Regions from separate parts of the Streptomyces sp. NPDC054786 genome, predicted to be linked through region 2. Evidence: riboswitches for the same ligand, from Rfam matches in the RefSeq annotation. Region 2 holds a riboswitch; the other holds the start of a gene.
The links. A riboswitch is a leader RNA that binds a small molecule or an ion and turns the genes downstream of it on or off. The one in region 2 is predicted to bind ZMP and ZTP.

Region 1 (9,255 bases), on a different contig from region 2:
TCGACGCGCTCCGCACCCACCGTGCGGAGGGACGGCTCCGCTTTGCCGACGATGTCCTGCCGCTCGTCGAGGCCGAGATGGAACTCGCCTACTACCGCGCGCTGCTGGCCCGGGAGCTGGGCGACGCCATGAGCGCGGGGCTGGAACTCACCAGGCGCTGCGCCAGGGCGGGGCACGAGAGCGTACTGGCGGAGCTGCGTGCCCGGTTCGGCCCCGGCCCGGTGCCCGGGATCCTGTCCGCTGACCTCACGGACCGGCAGTGGACGGGGTACGACGCCTACCGTGACTGGTTCACCGCCGAGGTCACCGCCGATCTGGCCGAGGCCAGGGAAGGCCTCGGTGTGAGCCCCCTCAAGGAGGCCCTGGAGGTCCTCCGCGACCACCGCGATGTCCTGCGGGCGGTCATCGACCCGCCCGGCGTCGACGACGCGTCCCTGGCCACGTTCTTCGGGGAGTTCGCTCCCGCGGTGAACCGGCAGGTGATCGGCCCGCAGCTCGACCGGTCGGCGGAGCTGCTCTCCCTGATCGCCGCGGGGATCGTCCGGCTCGGCCCCGGCCCGCAGCCGAAGGTCGTCGCACCGGCCGGAGCGGGCCCCTGGCGACTGGAATCCACCTGTCTGGCCCAGCCGTTGAGGATGGAGGTCGACCACGTGGTGCAGGCGCATGTGGCCGAGCCCGGCGCGGACCGGGTGCCCGGGTCGCTGCTCGGCACGCTCGTCGCCGCGGGCCGCCTCCGTACCCTCGCCCACCGCGGAGGCACGGTGCACGGGCTCGACGTCACCCGGCAGGGCCAGGGCATCGACCGTACGGGCGCCGCGCAGCCGCGTCTGTTCCTCCTCGGCCCGCACACCGAGGGATCCAGTTACTACAACCACTATGTGCCCTCGCCCGGCGCGCCCTCCCGTGCACTGCTGGACGCGGAACTCGCCCTGGGCACTGCTCTGCCGGAACTGATGACGAGGAAGCGATGAACAACAGCGAGACCTTCACCCCGTGGACGCAGGAGTACCGGCCCGAGACGCGCGCCGCGCAGGGCGACGGCTGGCGCTGCCCGACCACCGGCGCCGTGCCGCCCCCGGTCGGGCTGGGCGCCACCTACGCGCGCGACAACGCATACCGGTCGCCCGCCGGACTGGCGTACCTCCGGGACCAGGGGACGCCGGGGTACGAGCAGGTCGAGAACGTGGTGGCGGGTCTGGAGGGCGGCTCGGACGCGCTCGTCTTCTCGTCCGGTATGGCCGCCGCCACCTCCGTCTTCCAGGTACTGCCCGCCGGCGCGCGGGTCGTGGTCCCGCAGACCATGTACTTCGGACTCACCAAGTGGCTGCGGGAGTTCGGCCCCCAGCGCGGCCTGGACGTCGTCCAGGCACCCATGAACGACCTGGACGCGGTGGCTGCCGCCGTGACCGCTGCCCCGACCGCGCTGGTGTGGGCGGAATCCCCGGCGAACCCCACCTGGACGGTGACCGACCTCGCCGCGTGCGCCGAGATCGCGCACCGGGCCGGCGCCTTGTTCGGCGTCGACAACACCGTCCCCACCCCGGTGCACTCCCGGCCGTTCGCACTCGGCGCCGACCTGATCATGCATTCCGGCACCAAGTACCTCAACGGCCATACGGATGTCGTCGCCGGACTGCTCGTCAAGGCGCCGGAGAGCACGGAGGCCCGGGACGCGATCTGGGAACGGCTGCAGCTGCACCGCCGGCTGACCGGCCCGATACTCGGGCCGCTGGAGACCTACCTCCTCATGCGGGGCATCCGCACGCTCTTCCCCCGTATGCGCCAGATCTCGGCCACCACGATGGCAGTGGCCGAGCACTTCGCGGAACACCCCCTCGTCCGCCGCGTCGCCTACCCGGGACTGCCCACCGACCCCGGACACGAGATCGCCGCCCGCCAGATGACCGGGGGATTCAGTGGCATGCTCTCCCTGCACGTCGACGGCGCATGGCAGCAGTCCCTGCGTACCGCGAACCACTGCGAACTCTTCATCCGCGCCACGTCGTTGGGCGGCGTGGAGAGTCTGATCGAACACCGCTACACCTTCGAAGGGCCGGGTAGTACCTCGCCGAAGGACATGCTGCGCCTGTCCATAGGTCTGGAGAGCCCCTCAGACCTCGTCGCCGACCTCGAACAGGCCCTTGAAAAGGCCGCTAAGGAAGACCGTTGAGTTCCAAGACCCCCACTCCCCACTCCGAAGCCGCCCCGCCGGACTCCTCCGCGCCGGCGGGCGCCGCGGCATCGGAAGGCGCCGGCCCGCCCTCGGCCGCCGGGCCGGGGCGCCGGCCCGGCTTCCTGCGTGACGCCTCACTGTCCGCGGTACTGGCGGGCTTCGTCGCCGTCGTCGTGTCCTACTCGGGTCCGCTCGTCATCGTGCTCGCGGCGGCATCCGCCGGGCACCTCGACACCGCCCAGACCAGCTCATGGGTATGGGCCATCTCCATCGGCAGTGGTCTGACCTGCATCGCGCTGAGCCTGCGCACCAAGATGCCGGTGATCACCGCATGGTCGACCCCCGGTGCGGCCCTCCTGGTCACGAGCCTGGGGGCCTACTCCTACGCGGAAGCCATCGGGGCCTTCCTCATCACCGGACTGGTGATCACCCTGGTCGGTCTGACCGGGGTGTTCGGGTGGCTGATGCGGCAGGTGCCCACCGCCGTCGTCTCCGCCATGCTCGCCGGCATCCTGTTCTCGTTCGGCACAGGAGTCTTCACCTCCCTCAAGACCGCACCGTTCATTGCCGGTTCGGTACTGGTCGCCTACCTCCTGGCCAAGCGCTGGCTGCCCCGGTACGCCGTACTCGTCGCCCTGGCGGCGGGCGTCCTCGCCAGCGCGGCCAGCTCCCGGCTGGACATCCATCTGGACCGGATCGAGCTGGCCAAGCCGGTCCTGACGACCCCGGACTTCTCGCTCGCCTCGCTCATCGGCATCGCGGTGCCCATGATCCTGGCGACCCTCGCCTCGCAGAACGCACCGGGCATGGCGGTGCTCACCGCGTCCGGCTACCAGCCCAAGGACCGCCTCCTGATCGGTTCGACGGGCCTGGTCTCCACGCTGCTCGCCCCGTTCGGCTCCCACGCCATCAACCTCGCGGCGATCACGGCCGCCATCTGCACCGGCCCCGAATCCCACCGCGACCCCCGGCGCCGATACGTGGCCGGAGTCTCCTGCGGAGCGTTCTACCTCCTCATCGGGGCGTTCGGCTCGACGCTGGTGGTGCTCTTCGCGGGACTGCCCAAGGAACTCGTGGCGGCGGTCGCCGGTGTCGCGCTGCTCGGCGCCCTGGCCGGCGGCCTGACCGGTGCGGTGAAGGAGGAGAAGGACCGCGAGGCGGCCCTGATCACCTTCCTCGCCACCGCCTCCGGCGTCACCCTCTTCGGCATCGGATCCGCCTTCTGGGGACTGCTCTTCGGGGTCGTCGCCCACCTCGTCCTGACCCGCTGGCGCGGTACGCCCAAGGAATCCGCCGCCTGACCTGATCCGCCGTTCGCCGACGGCGGACCCGGCGCCGCCGGGCCGCCGGACACCTTCCGTGTCCGGCGGACCCGGCGCTGCCCGTCAGGAGTTCCCTGTCCTGTCCGGCCGGCCCGGCCTGCCATCTCGCGGGTCTCGCGGGCGGGTGACGGGAACGGTCAGGAGGAGCCGGATCCGGCGCCTTCCCGGTTCAGATTCGTCACCTTCTGCGGCACCGGCCCCGCACCGTCGGCGAGCGGGGGAGCGGAGCCGGACGTGGTGGTCCCCTGCTTGAGGCTGTCGAGAATGGCCAGCCCCTGGCCGACGATGCCGGAGGCGATCTCGTTCACCCCGTCGGTGCCGTTGAGCACCGTCAGCCGGGAGCCGGAGAGGCCCTCGGCCGCGGCCTTGGCGAGGGCGGGGAGGTTCTCGATGGTGCGGTTGGCGGCGATCAGCTCCTGGTTGCCGTCCCGCAGCGAGCCCGCGAGGGCCGTGTTCGCATCGGCCCGTGCCTGGGCGACGGCCCGCTCGCTGTAGGCGCGGGCATCCGCCTCGAAGCGGACCTGGTCACGCTGTGCCTCCGCCAGGGTGCGCAGCCGGTAGGCCTCGGCGTCCGCCGGGCGGCGCACCTCGGCCTCCAGCCGCTGGGCGGCGAGCGAGGCCTGCCGCTGGGCCAGCGCGGTCTGCTCCTCGATGACCTCCTGCGAGGCCCTGGCCTGCGACAGCGGGCCGGCCTGTGCGGCGCGGGCGTTGTACTGCTCGGTCTCGGCGAGGAAGCCGGCCCGCTTGATCGCGGTGTCCCGCTCGTACTCGGCCTTGAGTGCCGCCGCCTGCTGTTCCCGCTCGGTGGCTTCCTGGTCGGCCTTGGCCTGTGCGATCCGCGCCGCGCTGGCGACCGCCGCGGCGTGCGGGGCGGCGAGGTTGGTGATGTAGCCGGAGGTGTCGGCGATCTCCTGGATCTGCAGGGCGTCGACGACGATGCCGAGCTTCTCCATCTCGGAGTGGCTGCCGTCCTTGACCTCCTGGGCGACCCGGTCCCGTTCCCGGATGATCTGCTCGACGGTCAGCCCGCCGACGATCGACCGCAGGTGACCGGCGAAGATCCGGCCCACCAGCTCTTCCATGGTGGTCTGCTCGTCCAGGAACCGGCGCGCGGCGTTGGCGATCGAGGTCTGGTCGTCACCGACCTTGAAGACGGCGACCGCGCGGACCCCGATCCGGATGCCCTGCTGGGTGACGCAGTCCTCGGAGATCTCCGCCTCCCGCAGCGAGAGCGCCAGCAGGCTCGCCTTCTGCTTGACGGGCATGACCCAGCAGCCATGGCCCGTGACGATACGGAATTGGGCGTCCCCGGTCCGGCGCTTCGAGCCGGAGATCAACAGCGCCTCGTTCGGCGCAGGAACATGCCAGAACAACATCGAAAGGCTCCTGGTCCGTTGCGACCGGCCTCGGTGGGTGTGCGGGGACGGCTGCGGGAAAGGCAGTGCTCGGGCGGCCGGCCACGGTCTTCGGACGGCCGGTCACGTGGGCAGCGGCGCGACGATCACCGACCGCGCCGAGGTGTGGTCCACCACGATGACCTGTGTATGGCGGGCGATGGGCTCGCGGGACCAGGCGGCGAAGGCCTCGGTCCCGCCGCGTACGGGCAGCAGCACCTCGCCCGGCCCGTCGCTCGGGATCGAGACGGTCACTCGCCCGATCACCCCGATCGGGCTGAAGTCCGTGTCATCCGTTGCGCTCACCCGGGCTCCGTCGCTGGTCAAAGCCGCTGTCGGCGCAGGAGCCGGGCAGCGGTAAATCCTCGACAACTCAACGGTACTCCGGCCGGGGCGCCGCTTCAGTCCGCGAGCCGGCGCCCGCCGGCGCACACCGGGTTCAGGCGTCCAGCCGGGCCGTACGGGCCGCGGGGACGTGCTTTCTCGGCGGCAGCACATCGGGCGCGCGATGGGGCCGGAGAGCCGTCAGGGCCGTCTCGGTCTCCTCCATCAGTGCGCGGTAGGAGACCAGCCGCTGCCACTCCGGATCGGCAACCCCGGGTACGGTGGCGGCGCGCTCCGTCCACTGCTTGACCAGCCCGGCGTACACCGGTGTCTGCCTGATGATCTCCGCGGTGATCCACCGTGGTGTGTGCCCGGGGCGGGGGAGGGGGGTCTGTCCGTGACCTGCGACGGTGCCGGAAGAGGGGTCGCTCATGGCCGTAGAAACGATTCTTCCGCCCTGGGGTCACTGCGTATTTTTGCAGGAGTCCGTACTTCCGCCGCGGAGGCAAGGACGTATCTCTCTCGAATATCACCTTATGCAGTGATCTATAGCCGGGAAGCAGTCCAAGTACCGGCGAAGAAACGTTGACGCAGTCATGGAACCGAGGGAGTTGTGGGAGCGGCATGCCGTACTCGCACAGGCGTTTTGCAGCAGCGATGACGAGGTCCGCCGGACGCAGGGACTCCTCGACGAGGCCGAGGCCCGCCGTTCGCGGACCCTGGCCGCCTTCGCCGTGACCGTCGGCAGCGACGGGGTGGTGGCGGAGCTGCTCGGCCTGGACGAGCGCGAAGTGCGCCTGGCCCGCCGCACGGTGGGCAAGGACGACGCCCGCGCGGTCGCCAAGAGCCTACTCGCCCAGAACACCTGCGAGCAGCCGCCCGCCCAGCAGACCGCCACACCCCCCGCGGCACACTCCACGACGCCCCCCGCGGCGCACTCCACGCCGCACTCCACGCCGCACCCCGTGGGCCCGGCAGCGCCGGCGACGGCCCACGCCCCCGCCGCCCCCCAGCCCGGCGAACCGGCCTGGGCGCCGGCCCTGGACGCGGTCCTGATGAGCAGCTGGCACAGCGGAGTTGACCTCACCGCGCTGGCCACCGAACTCGGACTCGATGTCCGGCTCCTTGTGGCACGCGCACAACAGCTCGCCGCCGAAAGCCGCCCGACCCAGGCGCCGCCACCGGACCGCACGGGCCGGCATCGCCGGATGGCCAATCTCCCGCCTTCCCCACAGCACGAGAGCGCCCATCTGACCTGGCGCGAGCGCCCACCGCAGCCGACGCGCGAGTCCTACGAGCACGATCCCTGGAAGCAGCAGCAGTACCAGAACTACCCGGATCAGCAGGAGTACCAGGAGTACCGGGTCTACGAGGAGCACCCACAGCAACACCCACAGCACCAGCAACAACACACACAGCACCAGCAACAGCATCCACAGCACCAGCAGTATCAACAGCCTTCCCATGCCACCTGGGATGCCAGTGCCATCACCGCCGCGCAGCACGACTGGGACGGCATCCTCAGCCACTGGGAAGCCACCAGCTCCACCACGCCGCCGCTCTCCGCCCCTGGTCAAGGGGGTGTGTGACGAGCCCGGTCCCTCGGGCACCCGCCCGGCCGTTGAGGGGCTCGACGCGCGTGACGGAGTAGATGCCGGGGACCTCCTCCAGGGCTTCCGGGCGTCGATTACAGTGGGCGCCGGGCCGTGACTGGCGCTTGGGTGGAGTACCACCGGGGAGCGGCTCGGCCACTTCTGGCCAGTGCCGCGCGCCTGGGCGATCCGACACGACGCTCAGGAGCACACCATGTCCCGGACCGCACGCCTCATGGACGGCAGCACACTGGCCCGCCGCATCGTCGAACAGGCCGCGGAGCGCGCGGCGGCCCTCACCCGGCAGACCGGAACGTCCCCGTGTCTGGCGACCGTACTGGTGGGCGACGACCCCGCCTCGGCGACGTACGTCCGCATGAAGCGTGCGCGCTGCGAGAAGGCCGGGATCCGCTCCCGGCATATCGCGCTCCCCGCCGCCACCACGACCGCGGAGCTGGTCGACACGATCACCGCACTGTCGGACGACCCCGACGTGCACGGCATCCTGCTCCAGCACCCGGCCGGCCCGCACATCGACGAGCGTGCCGCCTTCGAGGCCATCGCCCCCGAGAAGGACGTCGACGGCGTCACCTGCCACTCCTTCGCCGCGATGAGCTTCGGCCTGGACGGCTTCGCCTCCTGCACGCCCGGCGGCATCCTGCGCCTCCTGGATCACTACGACGTCGACCTGGCCGGCAAGCACGCCGTCGTGGTCGGTCGCAGTGCGATCCTCGGCAAGCCCGTCGGGATGCTGCTGCTCGCGCGCAATGCCACGGTCACCTACTGCCACTCCCGCACCACCGACCTCGCATCGATCACCAAGGACGCCGATGTCCTGGTCGCCGCCGTCGGCCGTCCCCGGTTCCTGAGCGGCGAGCACCTCAAGCCCGGGGCCGTCGTGATCGACGCCGGCTCCAACCCCGGCAACGTCGGTGACGTGGACTTCGAGTCGGCGTGCACCCGTGCCTCCCTGATCACCCCGGTCCCCGGCGGCGTCGGTCCGATGACCATCGCCACCTTGCTCACCCAGACCGTCGATGCCGCCACCGCCCAGCTGAAGGCGGGCTGATCGCCGTGCGTTGAGATTCCGTCATGGTTGTGAAGGCGCGCGCCCGGCTTGCGGTGGTCGTCCGTATGATCGCGAGAGGGAGAGCTGACCACCCCCGGAGGCTTGAACACACATGACGGAACGGCGAGTTGTCCTCGTGGCGGGCGGTGGGACGGGCATCGTCGCCGCCCCGCGCGGCCGCTGCGGGCGGCCGGGTGTGCCGCGCTTGCCTTCCGTATCGAGGCCCACGACGGCGCGAGAGGCTGAGGACGGACGATGACAGACACCCTCTACCGGGACCGTTGGATCGAGTGCACCGCCGATGCTCTGCGCATCCGCGGCTACTACTTCCCGTGGGGTACGAAGACCGTCCGCTACGCCTCGATTCAGGCGGTCCGGCGGGTGGAGATCGGCGCCTTCAGCGGTCAGGCCCGGATCTGGGGGACCGCCCACCCGCGCTACTGGGCGAGTCTGGACCCGGGGCGGTTCTCGAAGAAGGACGCGCTGATCCTCGATCTGGGCCGCTTCGTCCGTCCGTTCATCACGCCGGACGACGCCGAAGCCGTGGCGACGATCCTGCGCGAACGCGCACCCGCGCCGCCCGGGTGATCCGCCCGCCCCCCGGGGGCACGGGCTACTTGCCGGTCCTCAGCACTCGATGATGTTGACGGCGAGGCCACCGCGTGCGGTTTCCTTGTATTTGACGCTCATGTCGGCGCCGGTGTCCTTCATGGTCTTGATGACCTTGTCGAGGGAGACGTGGTGGCGGCCGTCGCCGCGCAGGGCCATGCGGGCGGCGGTGACGGCTTTGACGGCGGCCATGCCGTTGCGTTCGATGCAGGGGATCTGGACGAGGCCGCCGACGGGGTCGCAGGTCAGGCCGAGGTTGTGTTCCATGCCGATCTCGGCGGCGTTCTCGACCTGTTCGGGGGAGCCGCCGAGGACCTCGGCGAGGCCGCCGGCGGCCATGGAGCAGGCGGAGCCGACCTCGCCCTGGCAGCCGACCTCGGCGCCGGAGATGGAGGCGTTCTCCTTGAAGAGCATGCCGATGGCGCCGGCGGCGAGCAGGAAGCGGACCACGCCGTCTTGCTTGTCTCCTGCAGAGGCACTACCGGCCCCGAAGTTGATGTAGTAGTGCAGGACGGCGGGGATGATGCCGGCGGCGCCGTTGGTGGGGGCGGTCACGACGCGGCCGCCGGCGGCGTTCTCCTCGTTGACGGACATGGCGTAGAGGGTGGTCCACTCCATGGCGTGGGCTTCGGCGTTGCCTTCGGAGCGCAGCTGGCGGGCGGAGTGGGCGGCGCGGCGGCGGACCTTGAGGCCGCCGGGCAGGATGCCCTCGCGGGACATGCCGCGGGTGACGCAGGACTGCATGACCTGCCAGATCTCCAGGAGTCCGGCG
Region 2 (9,255 bases):
GACCGGCTGCACGAGCTGTCGAACCTGATCGTGAGCACGACCGGCACGACCGGCACGGCCGACGAGGCGCAGGCCGCCCACCGCGAGATCATCGCCGTCCTCACCCAGGTCGCCGAGGCCCGGCGGGCGGACCCGGGCGACGATCTGACCAGTGCGCTGCTCGCCGCCCAGGAGGAGGACGGCGACCGGCTCAGCGCCCGGGAGCTGGTCGGCACCCTGCTGCTGATGATCATCGCCGGGCACGAGACCACGCTCAATCTGATCACCAACGCGGTCCGGGCCCTGTGCACCGACCGCGGGCAGCTGGAGCTGGTGCTGACCGGGCGGGCCACCTGGGACGACGTGGTCGAGGAGACGCTGCGCTACGACAGCCCGGTCGCCCACTTCCCGTTCCGCTATCCGGTGCGGGACCTGGAGATCGGCGGCACGGTCGTCCCCCGCGGCACCCCGATGCTGGCCTCCTACTCCGCGGCCGGCCAGGACCCGGACGCCTACGGCCCCGACGCGGACCGGTTCGAGGTCACCCGGCGGCCCGCCGCCCGGCACCTCTCCTTCGGCCACGGGCCGCACTACTGCCTGGGGGCGCCGCTGGCCCGGCTGGAGGCGACCGTCGCCCTGGAGGCGCTGTTCACCCGCTATCCGGCGCTGGACCTCGCCGTCCCGGACGCGGAGCTGCCGCCGCACCCGAGCTTCATCGGCAACAGCACCCACGTCCTGCCGGTCCGGCTCACCGGCTGATCATGGGCCGGGCCTGCCCCACGGGCCGGGCCTGCCGCATGGGCCGGGCCTGCCGCATGGGCCGGGCCTGCCGCATGGGCCGGTTCCTGCCCCACGGGCCGAGACCTGTCCGACGGTGCGAGCCCACCAGGATCGGTGCGGGCCCGCCACGGTCCGTCGGACAGGTCCCTGCCACACGGGGAGCCAGACCCCCGGGAAAGCGGGAGCCGAGGTGCCGCGGACGTCAGTCCGTCGGCAGCCCCGGCGCCGGGTAGCCGGCCATCAGCTCCGCGACCTCGCCGCGGATCACCGCCAGCGCCTCCTCATCGCCCTTGGCCGCGGCCTGGACGCTGCGGTCGATCCACTCGGCGACCAGCGGCATCCGGTCCGTACCCAGCCCGCGGGAGGTGAGGGACGGGGTGCCGATGCGGATGCCGGAGGGGTCGAAGGGCTTCCGCGGGTCGAAGGGGACGGTGTTGTAGTTGACGACGATGCCGGCCCGGTCCAGCGCCTTCGCGGCGATCTTGCCCGGTACGCCCTTCGAGGTGAGGTCGATCAGCACCAGGTGGTTGTCGGTGCCGCCGGAGACCAGGTCGTAGCCGCGGGCCAGCAGCGCCTCGGCGAGCGCCCTGGCATTGGCGACGACCGCGTGCGCGTAGTCACGGAAGGACGGGGCGGCCGCCTCGCGCAGGGCGACCGCGATGGCGGCGGTGGTGTGGTTGTGCGGACCGCCCTGCAGACCGGGGAAGACGGCCTTGTCGACGGCCTTGGCGTGGCTCGCCCGGGACATCAGCATGGCGCCGCGCGGGCCGCGCAGGGTCTTGTGGGTGGTGGTGGAGATGACGTCGGCATGCGGCACCGGCGACGGGTGGGCGCCGCCCGCGATCAGGCCCGCGATATGGGCGATATCGGCGACGAGTACGGCGTCGACCTCACGGGCGATCTCACCGAACGCGGCGAAGTCGATGGTGCGCGGGACGGCGGTACCACCACAGAAGATGATCTTCGGGCGTTCCTTGCGGGCGAGGTCGCGCACCTCGTCGAAGTCGATCAGTGCGCTGTCCGCACGGACGCCGTACTGCACCCCGCGGAACCACGTACCGGTCGCCGAGACACCCCAGCCGTGCGTGAGGTGGCCGCCCATCGGCAGCGCCATGCCCAGCACGGTGTCACCGGGCTCGGCGAAGGCGAGGTAGGCGGCGAGGTTGGCCGGCGAGCCGGAGTACGGCTGGACGTTGGCGTGTTCCACGCCGAAGACGGCCTTGGCCCGCTCGACGGCCAGCGTCTCGACACGGTCGATGTTCTGCTGGCCTTCGTAGTAGCGACGGCCCGCGTACCCCTCGCTGTACTTGTTCTGCAGGACGGTGCCGGTGGCTTCCAGAACGGCGGCGGAGACGTAGTTCTCGCTGGGGATCAGTCGCAGCGTGTCGGCCTGGAGCTGCTCCTCGGCGCCGACCATCGCGGCCAGTTCGGGGTCGGCAGCGCTCAGCGCGGGATGCGAAAGGGGAAGTGTCATGGCGTCCTCCGGGGCGGTCGATCGGTGTTGCCGGTCGTGGTCCCGGGGTGCCCAGGCGGGGCGGCACCTCGTGATGGTTGCCGCACACCGCTTCCTCGAGGTTGCTTCCCCGTACGCCAGTCGCGGTGCGCACCGCAGAGTCTAAGGGCTGTCCCGTAATCCCTGGCGGATCAGCGCACGGCGTCAGATGCGGTGCGTCGCAAGGCGGAGGGACGTCCGGATACTGGGCGTATCCGGATGTCCCGACAACGCGGCGAGGTGCCGTAGCTGTCGTCGTGCGCCCGCCAGGGATTACGGGACAGCCCTTAGGACAACCCGCTCCCTGTCCGGCGGATCTTCGCAGGCCCGCGGCACTGGGCGAGCGCAACAATGGAGGGGGACGCGGCAGCGCCCGCGCCCCAACGGCCTACCGAACGGAGTCACCGGTGACGTCCACGGAACGCAGCATCGCCGCCGCCGAAGCCCACAGCGCGCACAACTACCACCCGCTGCCCGTCGTCGTGGCCACCGCCGAGGGTGCCTGGGTGACGGATGTGGAGGGCCGGCGCTATCTGGACATGCTCGCCGGGTACTCCGCGCTGAACTTCGGGCACGGCAACCGCCGGCTGCTCGACGCGGCCAAGGCCCAGCTGGAGCGGGTCACCCTCACCTCTCGCGCCTTCCACCACGACCGGTTCGCCGACTTCTGTACGCAGCTGGCCGAGCTGTGCGGGATGGAGCTGGTGCTGCCGATGAACACCGGCGCGGAGGCGGTCGAGACGGCGGTGAAGACGGCCCGCAAGTGGGGTTACCGGGTCAAGGGCGTCCCGGACGGCAAGGCGAAGATCATCGTCGCGGACCACAACTTCCACGGCCGGACGACCACCATCGTCTCCTTCTCCACCGACCCCGAGGCACGCGCCGACTTCGGCCCGTACACCCCCGGCTTCGAGATCGTCCCCTACGGCGACCTGGCCGCGCTGACGGCGGCCGTCGACGACCACACGGTCGCGGTGCTGCTGGAGCCGATCCAGGGCGAGGCGGGGGTGCTGGTACCGCCGCCGGGCTATCTGGCAGGCGTACGGGAGCTGACCCGCAGCCGGAACGTGCTGTTCATCGCCGATGAGATCCAGTCGGGACTGGGCCGCACCGGCCGGACCTTCGCCTGTGAGCACGAGGACGTGGTCCCCGACATGTATGTGCTGGGCAAGGCGCTGGGCGGGGGTGTGGTGCCGGTGTCGGCGGTGGTGTCCTCCCGTGAGGTGCTCGGCGTGTACGCGCCGGGCGAGCACGGCTCGACCTTCGGCGGGAACCCGCTCGCCTGCGCGGTGGCGCTGGAGGTGCTGGCGATGCTGCGGACCGGTGAGTTCCAGCAGCGGGCCACGGAGCTCGGCGAGCATCTGCACAGCGAGCTGGCGCAGCTGGCGGCCAGCGGCGCGGTGGACGCGGTGCGCGGCCGTGGACTGTGGGCCGGCGTGGACATCAACCCGTCACGCGGCACCGGCCGGGAGATCTCCGAGCGGCTGATGACGCGCGGGGTGCTGGTCAAGGACACCCACGGCGCCACCATCCGGCTCGCGCCGCCGCTGGTGATCAGCAAGGAGGACCTGGACTGGGGGCTCGGCCGGCTGAGGGGCGTGCTGGGAGCGGGCGGATAGGAAGGACGCGGGACGCGGGGGTCCCGGGCGGGCAGCGGGCGGCCGGCGTGCGAGCAGCCCCGCCGGCCGCCCGCTGCGCCCCGCCCCTGCGGACGCGACGCCCGCCGCTCAGCGGATCACATGCGGCAGAAAGCGGGCGTACTCATCGGTGACCGGCCCCGCCGACTCCCGGATGCCGAGCCCCGCCGACTCGTCCTCGACGACCCAGGCACCGAGCACGACCCGATTGCCGTCGAAGTCCGGCAGCGGCGCCAACTCCTGGTAACAGCACGGGTCTTCGGGCCCTCGCAGCACCGGTTCGGCGCCCGGCTCGTGCAGCGTGACACCGGCCCCCTCCCGGCCGAGCAGCGGCTTGGCGACATAGCCACGGGTGTGCGCCAGCTCGCGCGGCCCGTCGAGGTAGGCGGGCAGCAGATTCGGATGCCCCGGATACAGCTCCCAAAGGACCGCCAGCAGCGCCTTGTTGGAGAGCAGCATCTTCCAGGCGGGCTCGATCCAGAGGGTGGAGCCCGTACCGCCGCCGTTGTCGAGGGTGTCCAGGACGAACGGGCCGAAGTCGTCGGTGGCCAGCCACTCCCACGGGTAGAGCTTGAAGCAGGCCCGCAGGAAGCGCAGCCGCTGGTCGACGAAGCGGCCCGACAGCCCGTCCCAGCCGATGTCCTCCATCGAGACGGCGACCGTCTCCAGGCCCGCCTGCTGCGCCGTCTCCTCCAGATAGGCGACGGTCATCAGGTCCTCGCCGAGCTCATCGCCCGCCGAGTGCGCGAAGTGCACCGGCGCGCCCGGCGGCAGCAGCGGCGCCTGCCGCTTCCAGGCCGCCACCAGCCGCTCGTGCAGCGAGTTCCACTGGTCGGCGCCGGGGAAGCGCTCCTCCATCCAGAACCACTGCGGACTGGCCGCCTCGACCAGCGAGGTCGGCGTATCGGCGTTGTACTCCAGCATCTTGGCCGGTCCGCTGCCGTCGTAGTGCAGATCGAACCGTCCGTAGAGGGAGGGAAGTTCCTCGCGCCGGCGCCAGGACTCGGCGACCAGGCGTGCCAGCCGCGGGTCCTCGATGCCGAGGTCGGCGAAGCGGTCGTGCTCGACGATGTGCGCGGCCGCGGCCAGGCACATGCCGTGCAGCTCCTCGACGACCTCCTCCAGGGCCTCGACCTCGGGGAGGGTGAACGCGTAGTACGCGCTCTCGTCCCAGTACGGGCGCAGCGAATCGTCCGGGTAGCGGGTCAGCGGATAGATCAGGCCCTGCGCCTCGACGGTCTGCTGCCAGCCGGGGCGGGGCTCGATGGTGTGGCGTTCCATACCGTTTCCGGGTCCGCTCAGCCGCCGTAGGAGCCGTGCCGGCCGCCCGATCCGGAGCAGCCGAAGCCACCGCGGTTGACGGCCGTGGTCTTGCTGAAGGTGCCCTCGTCGGCGTACTTGCCGCCGGCGTTGTCCGGGTCGTAGTACCACTGGCCGTCGACGGGCTTCTTGCCGAGCCCGCCACCACGGCCGGCCTTGCCGTATCCGCCGGAGCCGGAGCTGCTGCTTCCGGAGGACGAACTGCCGCCTGTGGAGCAGTTCTTGGAGTCGACGATGCGGTAGCCCTGGAGGGTGTCGTAGCTGTTGCGGTCCACACAGCGCTTGTCGGGCTCGGAGCCGCAGGACGTCAACGCGGCGGCCAGCGCCCCCATGCCGCCCAGGATCACCGTGCTCGACCGCAGCCGCCGGCGTGCTTTCTCTGCCATGCCTTGCCTTCCCCCGTGAACATTTGTTGGAGCGGAGCCAGCGTAAACGGCACCCGCCGGCCCGGCGCAATGAGGTGGCGTCCGCTTCCCGTACCGCGCTCCGCACCGGCACCGGAACACCGCGCGACGCCGGAACACCGCGCGACGCCGGACACAGCGCGACGCCGGGCCGCCCTCACGGGGGCGGCCCGACGCCGTTGCGCTGTACGGGAGAAGGGACGGCGGGTTACACGACGGTCTGGGTGTCGGTGTCGCTGGAGCCGGTGAAGTTGCTGTCACCGACGTAAAGCGCCGTGATGAGGTAGTTGCCGGTGGTCAGCGGGGTGCTGACCGCGGCGACACCGGAACCGTCGAGCGTCCCGGTGAGGTTGATGGTGGTGATCCCGTCGGTGATGGTGAAGTTGACCGTCCCGGTCGGGACGCCGCTGCCCGGGGCCACCGCCGACACGAACGCGAGGATCGCGACGGTGTTGCCGGAGACGGACGGGTCGGGGAACGAGGTGGCCGTGGTGGTCGTGGATGCCAGGTTGACGGTCTGGGTGTCGGTGCCGCTGGAGGTGGTGAAGTTGGCGTCACCGCCGTAGGTCGCGGTGATGTTGTGGGTCCCTGCGTCGAGTGTGCTGGTGGTGACGGTGGCGACGCCCCCGGAGACGGTGCCGGTCAGCGTGCCGCCCCCACCGCCGTCGATGACGAAGACGACCGTGCCGGTCACCGTGCCGGCGCCGGGTGAGACCGGCGTCACCGTGGCGGTGAGAGTCACCGTCTGCCCGAACACCGTCGGGTCGGGAGACGAGGAGACCGTGGTGGTCGTCGCCGCCTGGGCCACCGTCTGGGTGTCGGAGCCGCTGGAGGCGGCGAAGTTCCCGTCACCGCTGTAGGTCGCCGTGACAGGGAAGCTTCCGGCGCCCAGCGCGGTGGTCGACGCGGTGGCCGTCCCCCCGGAAAGGGTGCCGGTCAGCGTCGGGCCACCGGTGATCACGAACGTGACCGTTCCGGTCGGGGTACCTGCCCCCGGCGAGACCGGCGCGACGACTGCCGTGAAGGTCACCAACTGCCCTGCCACGGACGGGTCGGGGGACGAGGAGACCGTGGTGGTGGTCGCCGCCGGATTCACCGTCTGGGTGTCGGAGCCGCTGGAGGTGGTGAAGTTGGCGTCACCGCTGTAGGTCGCCGTGACGGTGTAGAGGCCGGCGGTCGCCAGCCCACTGGTGCTCACGCTGGTGGTGCCACCGCTGAGCGTCCCGCTGAGAGTCACCGTCGTCACGCCGTCGGTGGCCACGAACGCGACCGTGCCCGTCGGCGTACCTGCCCCTGGCGAGACCGGCGCGACCGTCGCACTGAAGGTCACCGACTGCCCCACCACAGACGGGTCGGGAGATGTCGAGACCGCGGTGGTCGTCGACGCTTGGTTGACGGTCTGAGTGTCGGTCCCGTTGGAGGTGGTGAAGTTGGCGTCACCGCTGTACGTCGCGGTGACGGTATAGAGGCCGGCGGTCGCCAGCCCACTGGTGCTCACGCTGGTGGTGCCGCCGCTGAGCGTCCCGGTCAGCGTCACCGTGGTGACCCCGTCGGTCGCCACGAACGTGACCGTGCCCGTCGGTGTGCCCGCACCCGGCGAAACCGGAGCCACGGTGGCCGTGAAGGTCACCGACTGCCCCACCAGAGACGGGTCAGGAGACGAGGAGACCGAAGTGGTCGTCGCCGCCTGCGCCACCGTCTGCGTGTCCGTACCGCTGGAGGTGGTGAAGTTGGCGTCACCACTGTAGGTCGCGGTGACGGTGTAGGAGCCGGCGGTCACCAGCCCGCTGGTGCTCACGCTGGTAGTGCCACCGCTGAGCGTCCCGGTCAGCGTCACCGTCGTCACGCCGTCGGTCGCCAGGAACGTGACCGTGCCCGTCGGTGTGCCCGCACCCGGCGAAACCGGAGCGACCGTGGCCGTGAAGGTCACCGACTGCCCCACCACCGAGGGATCGGGGGACGAGGAGACCGTAGTGGTCGTCGCGGCCTGGGCCACCGTCTGGGTGTCGGTGCCGCTGGAGGTGGTGAAGTTGACGTCACCGCTGTAGGTCGCGGTGACGGTGTAGAGGCCGGCGGTCACCAGCCCGCTGGTGCTCACGCTGGTGGTGCCACCGCTGAGCGTCCCGGTCAGCGTCACCGTGGTGACCCCGTCGGTCACCAAGAACGTGACCGTGCCCGTCGGCGTACCCGCACCCGGCGAAACCGGAGCCACGGTGGCCGTGAAGGTCACCGACTGCCCCACCACAGACGGGTCGGGAGACGACGAGACCGAAGTGGTCGTCGACGCTTGCGCCACCGTCTGCGTGTCCGTACCGACGGAACCCGTGAAGCTGCCGTCACCGCTGTAGGTCGCCGTCACGGTGTACGCGCCCGCGGTCACCAACCCGCTCGTGCTCACGCTGGTCGTCCCACCACTGAGCGTCCCGGTCAGCGTCACCGTGGTGACCCCGTCGGTGGCCACGAACGTGACCGTGCCCGTGGGAGTACCCGCACCCGGTGAGACCGGCGCGACGACTGCCGTGAAGGTCACCAACTGCCCCACCACAGACGGGTCGGGAGACGACGAGACCGAAGTGGTCGTCGCCGCCTGCGCCACCGTCTGGGTGTCCGTACCACTGGAGGTGGTGAAGTTGACGTCACCGCTGTAGGTCGCGGTGACGGTGTACGCGCCGGGGGTGACCAGCCCGCCGGTGGTCACGCTGGTGGTGCCGCCGCTGAGCGTGCCGGTGAGAGTCACCGTGGTGACCCCGTTGGTGGCCACGAACGTGACCGTGCCCGTGGGAGTACCTGCCCCTGGCGAGACCGGTGCGACCGTCGCAGTGAAGGTCACCGGCTGCCCCACCACAGACGGGTCGGGAGACGAGGAGACCGTAGTGGTCGTCGACGCCGGATTCACCGTCTGGGTGTCATTCCCAGTGGAACTGGTGAAGTTGGCGTCACCGCTGTAGGTCGCCGTGACGGCGTAGGAGCCGGCGGTCACCAACCCGCTCGTGGTCACGCTGGTCGTGCCACCGCTGAGCGTCCCGGTGAGAGTCACCGTCGTCACGCCGTCGGTCGCCACGAACGTGACCGTGCCCGTCGGCGTACCCGCACCCGGCGAAACCGGAGCCACCGTCGCCGTGAACGTCACCGGCTGCCCGACCACCGACGGGTCGGGGGACGAGGAGACCGTAGTGGTCGTCGCGGCCTGGGCCACCGTCTGGGTGTCGGTGCCGCTGGAACTGGTGAAGTTGGCGTCACCGCTGTAGGTCGCCGTGACGGTGTAGGAGCCGGCGGTCACCAACCCGCTCGTGGTCACGCTGGTCGTGCCACCGCTGAGCGTCCCGGTCAGCGTCACCGTCGTCACGCCGTCGGTCGCCACGAACGTGACCGTACCCGTCGGCGTACCCGCACCCGGCGAAACCGGAGCCACCGTCGCCGTGAACGTCACCGGCTGCCCCACCACAGACGGGTCAGGAGACGACGAGACCGAAGTGGTCGTCGACGCCTGCGCCACCGTCTGCGTGTCCGTACCGACGGAACCCGTGAAGCTGCCGTCGCCGCTGTAGGTCCCCGTCACGGCGTAGGAGCCCGCGGTCACCAACCCGCTCGTGGTCACGCTGGTCGTGCCACCGCTGAGCGTCCCGGTCAGCGTCACCGTGGT

Region 1: linked by a shared signal. The riboswitch ahead of ACWGI6_RS19395 (bifunctional 5,10-methylenetetrahydrofolate dehydrogenase/5,10-methenyltetrahydrofolate cyclohydrolase) and the one ahead of ACWGI6_RS31480 (serine hydroxymethyltransferase) in region 2 are both predicted to bind ZMP and ZTP.

The regions. Positions count from the first base shown of each region.
Region 1 is NZ_JBSHAW010000022.1:123-9,377, reverse strand. Features, by position in the region: gene ACWGI6_RS19430 (FAD/NAD(P)-binding protein) at 1-971, shown strand, start outside; gene ACWGI6_RS19425 (trans-sulfuration enzyme family protein) at 968-2,170, shown strand; gene ACWGI6_RS19420 (benzoate/H(+) symporter BenE family transporter) at 2,167-3,474, shown strand; gene ACWGI6_RS19415 (SPFH domain-containing protein) at 3,633-4,871, opposite strand; gene ACWGI6_RS19410 (hypothetical protein) at 4,974-5,195, opposite strand; gene ACWGI6_RS19405 (hypothetical protein) at 5,329-5,646, opposite strand; gene ACWGI6_RS19400 (hypothetical protein) at 5,810-6,802, shown strand; ZMP/ZTP riboswitch at 6,910-6,998, shown strand; gene ACWGI6_RS19395 (bifunctional 5,10-methylenetetrahydrofolate dehydrogenase/5,10-methenyltetrahydrofolate cyclohydrolase) at 7,020-7,874, shown strand; gene ACWGI6_RS19390 (PH domain-containing protein) at 8,130-8,462, shown strand; partial or broken gene ACWGI6_RS19385 (L-serine ammonia-lyase) at 8,502-9,255, opposite strand, start outside.
Region 2 is NZ_JBSHAW010000046.1:22,472-31,726, reverse strand. Features, by position in the region: gene ACWGI6_RS31485 (cytochrome P450 family protein) at 1-738, shown strand, start outside; gene ACWGI6_RS31480 (serine hydroxymethyltransferase) at 962-2,233, opposite strand; ZMP/ZTP riboswitch at 2,276-2,367, opposite strand; gene rocD (ornithine--oxo-acid transaminase) at 2,659-3,870, shown strand; gene ACWGI6_RS31470 (glutathionylspermidine synthase family protein) at 3,979-5,169, opposite strand; gene ACWGI6_RS31465 (hypothetical protein) at 5,187-5,594, opposite strand; gene ACWGI6_RS31460 (Ig-like domain repeat protein) at 5,821-9,255, opposite strand, start outside.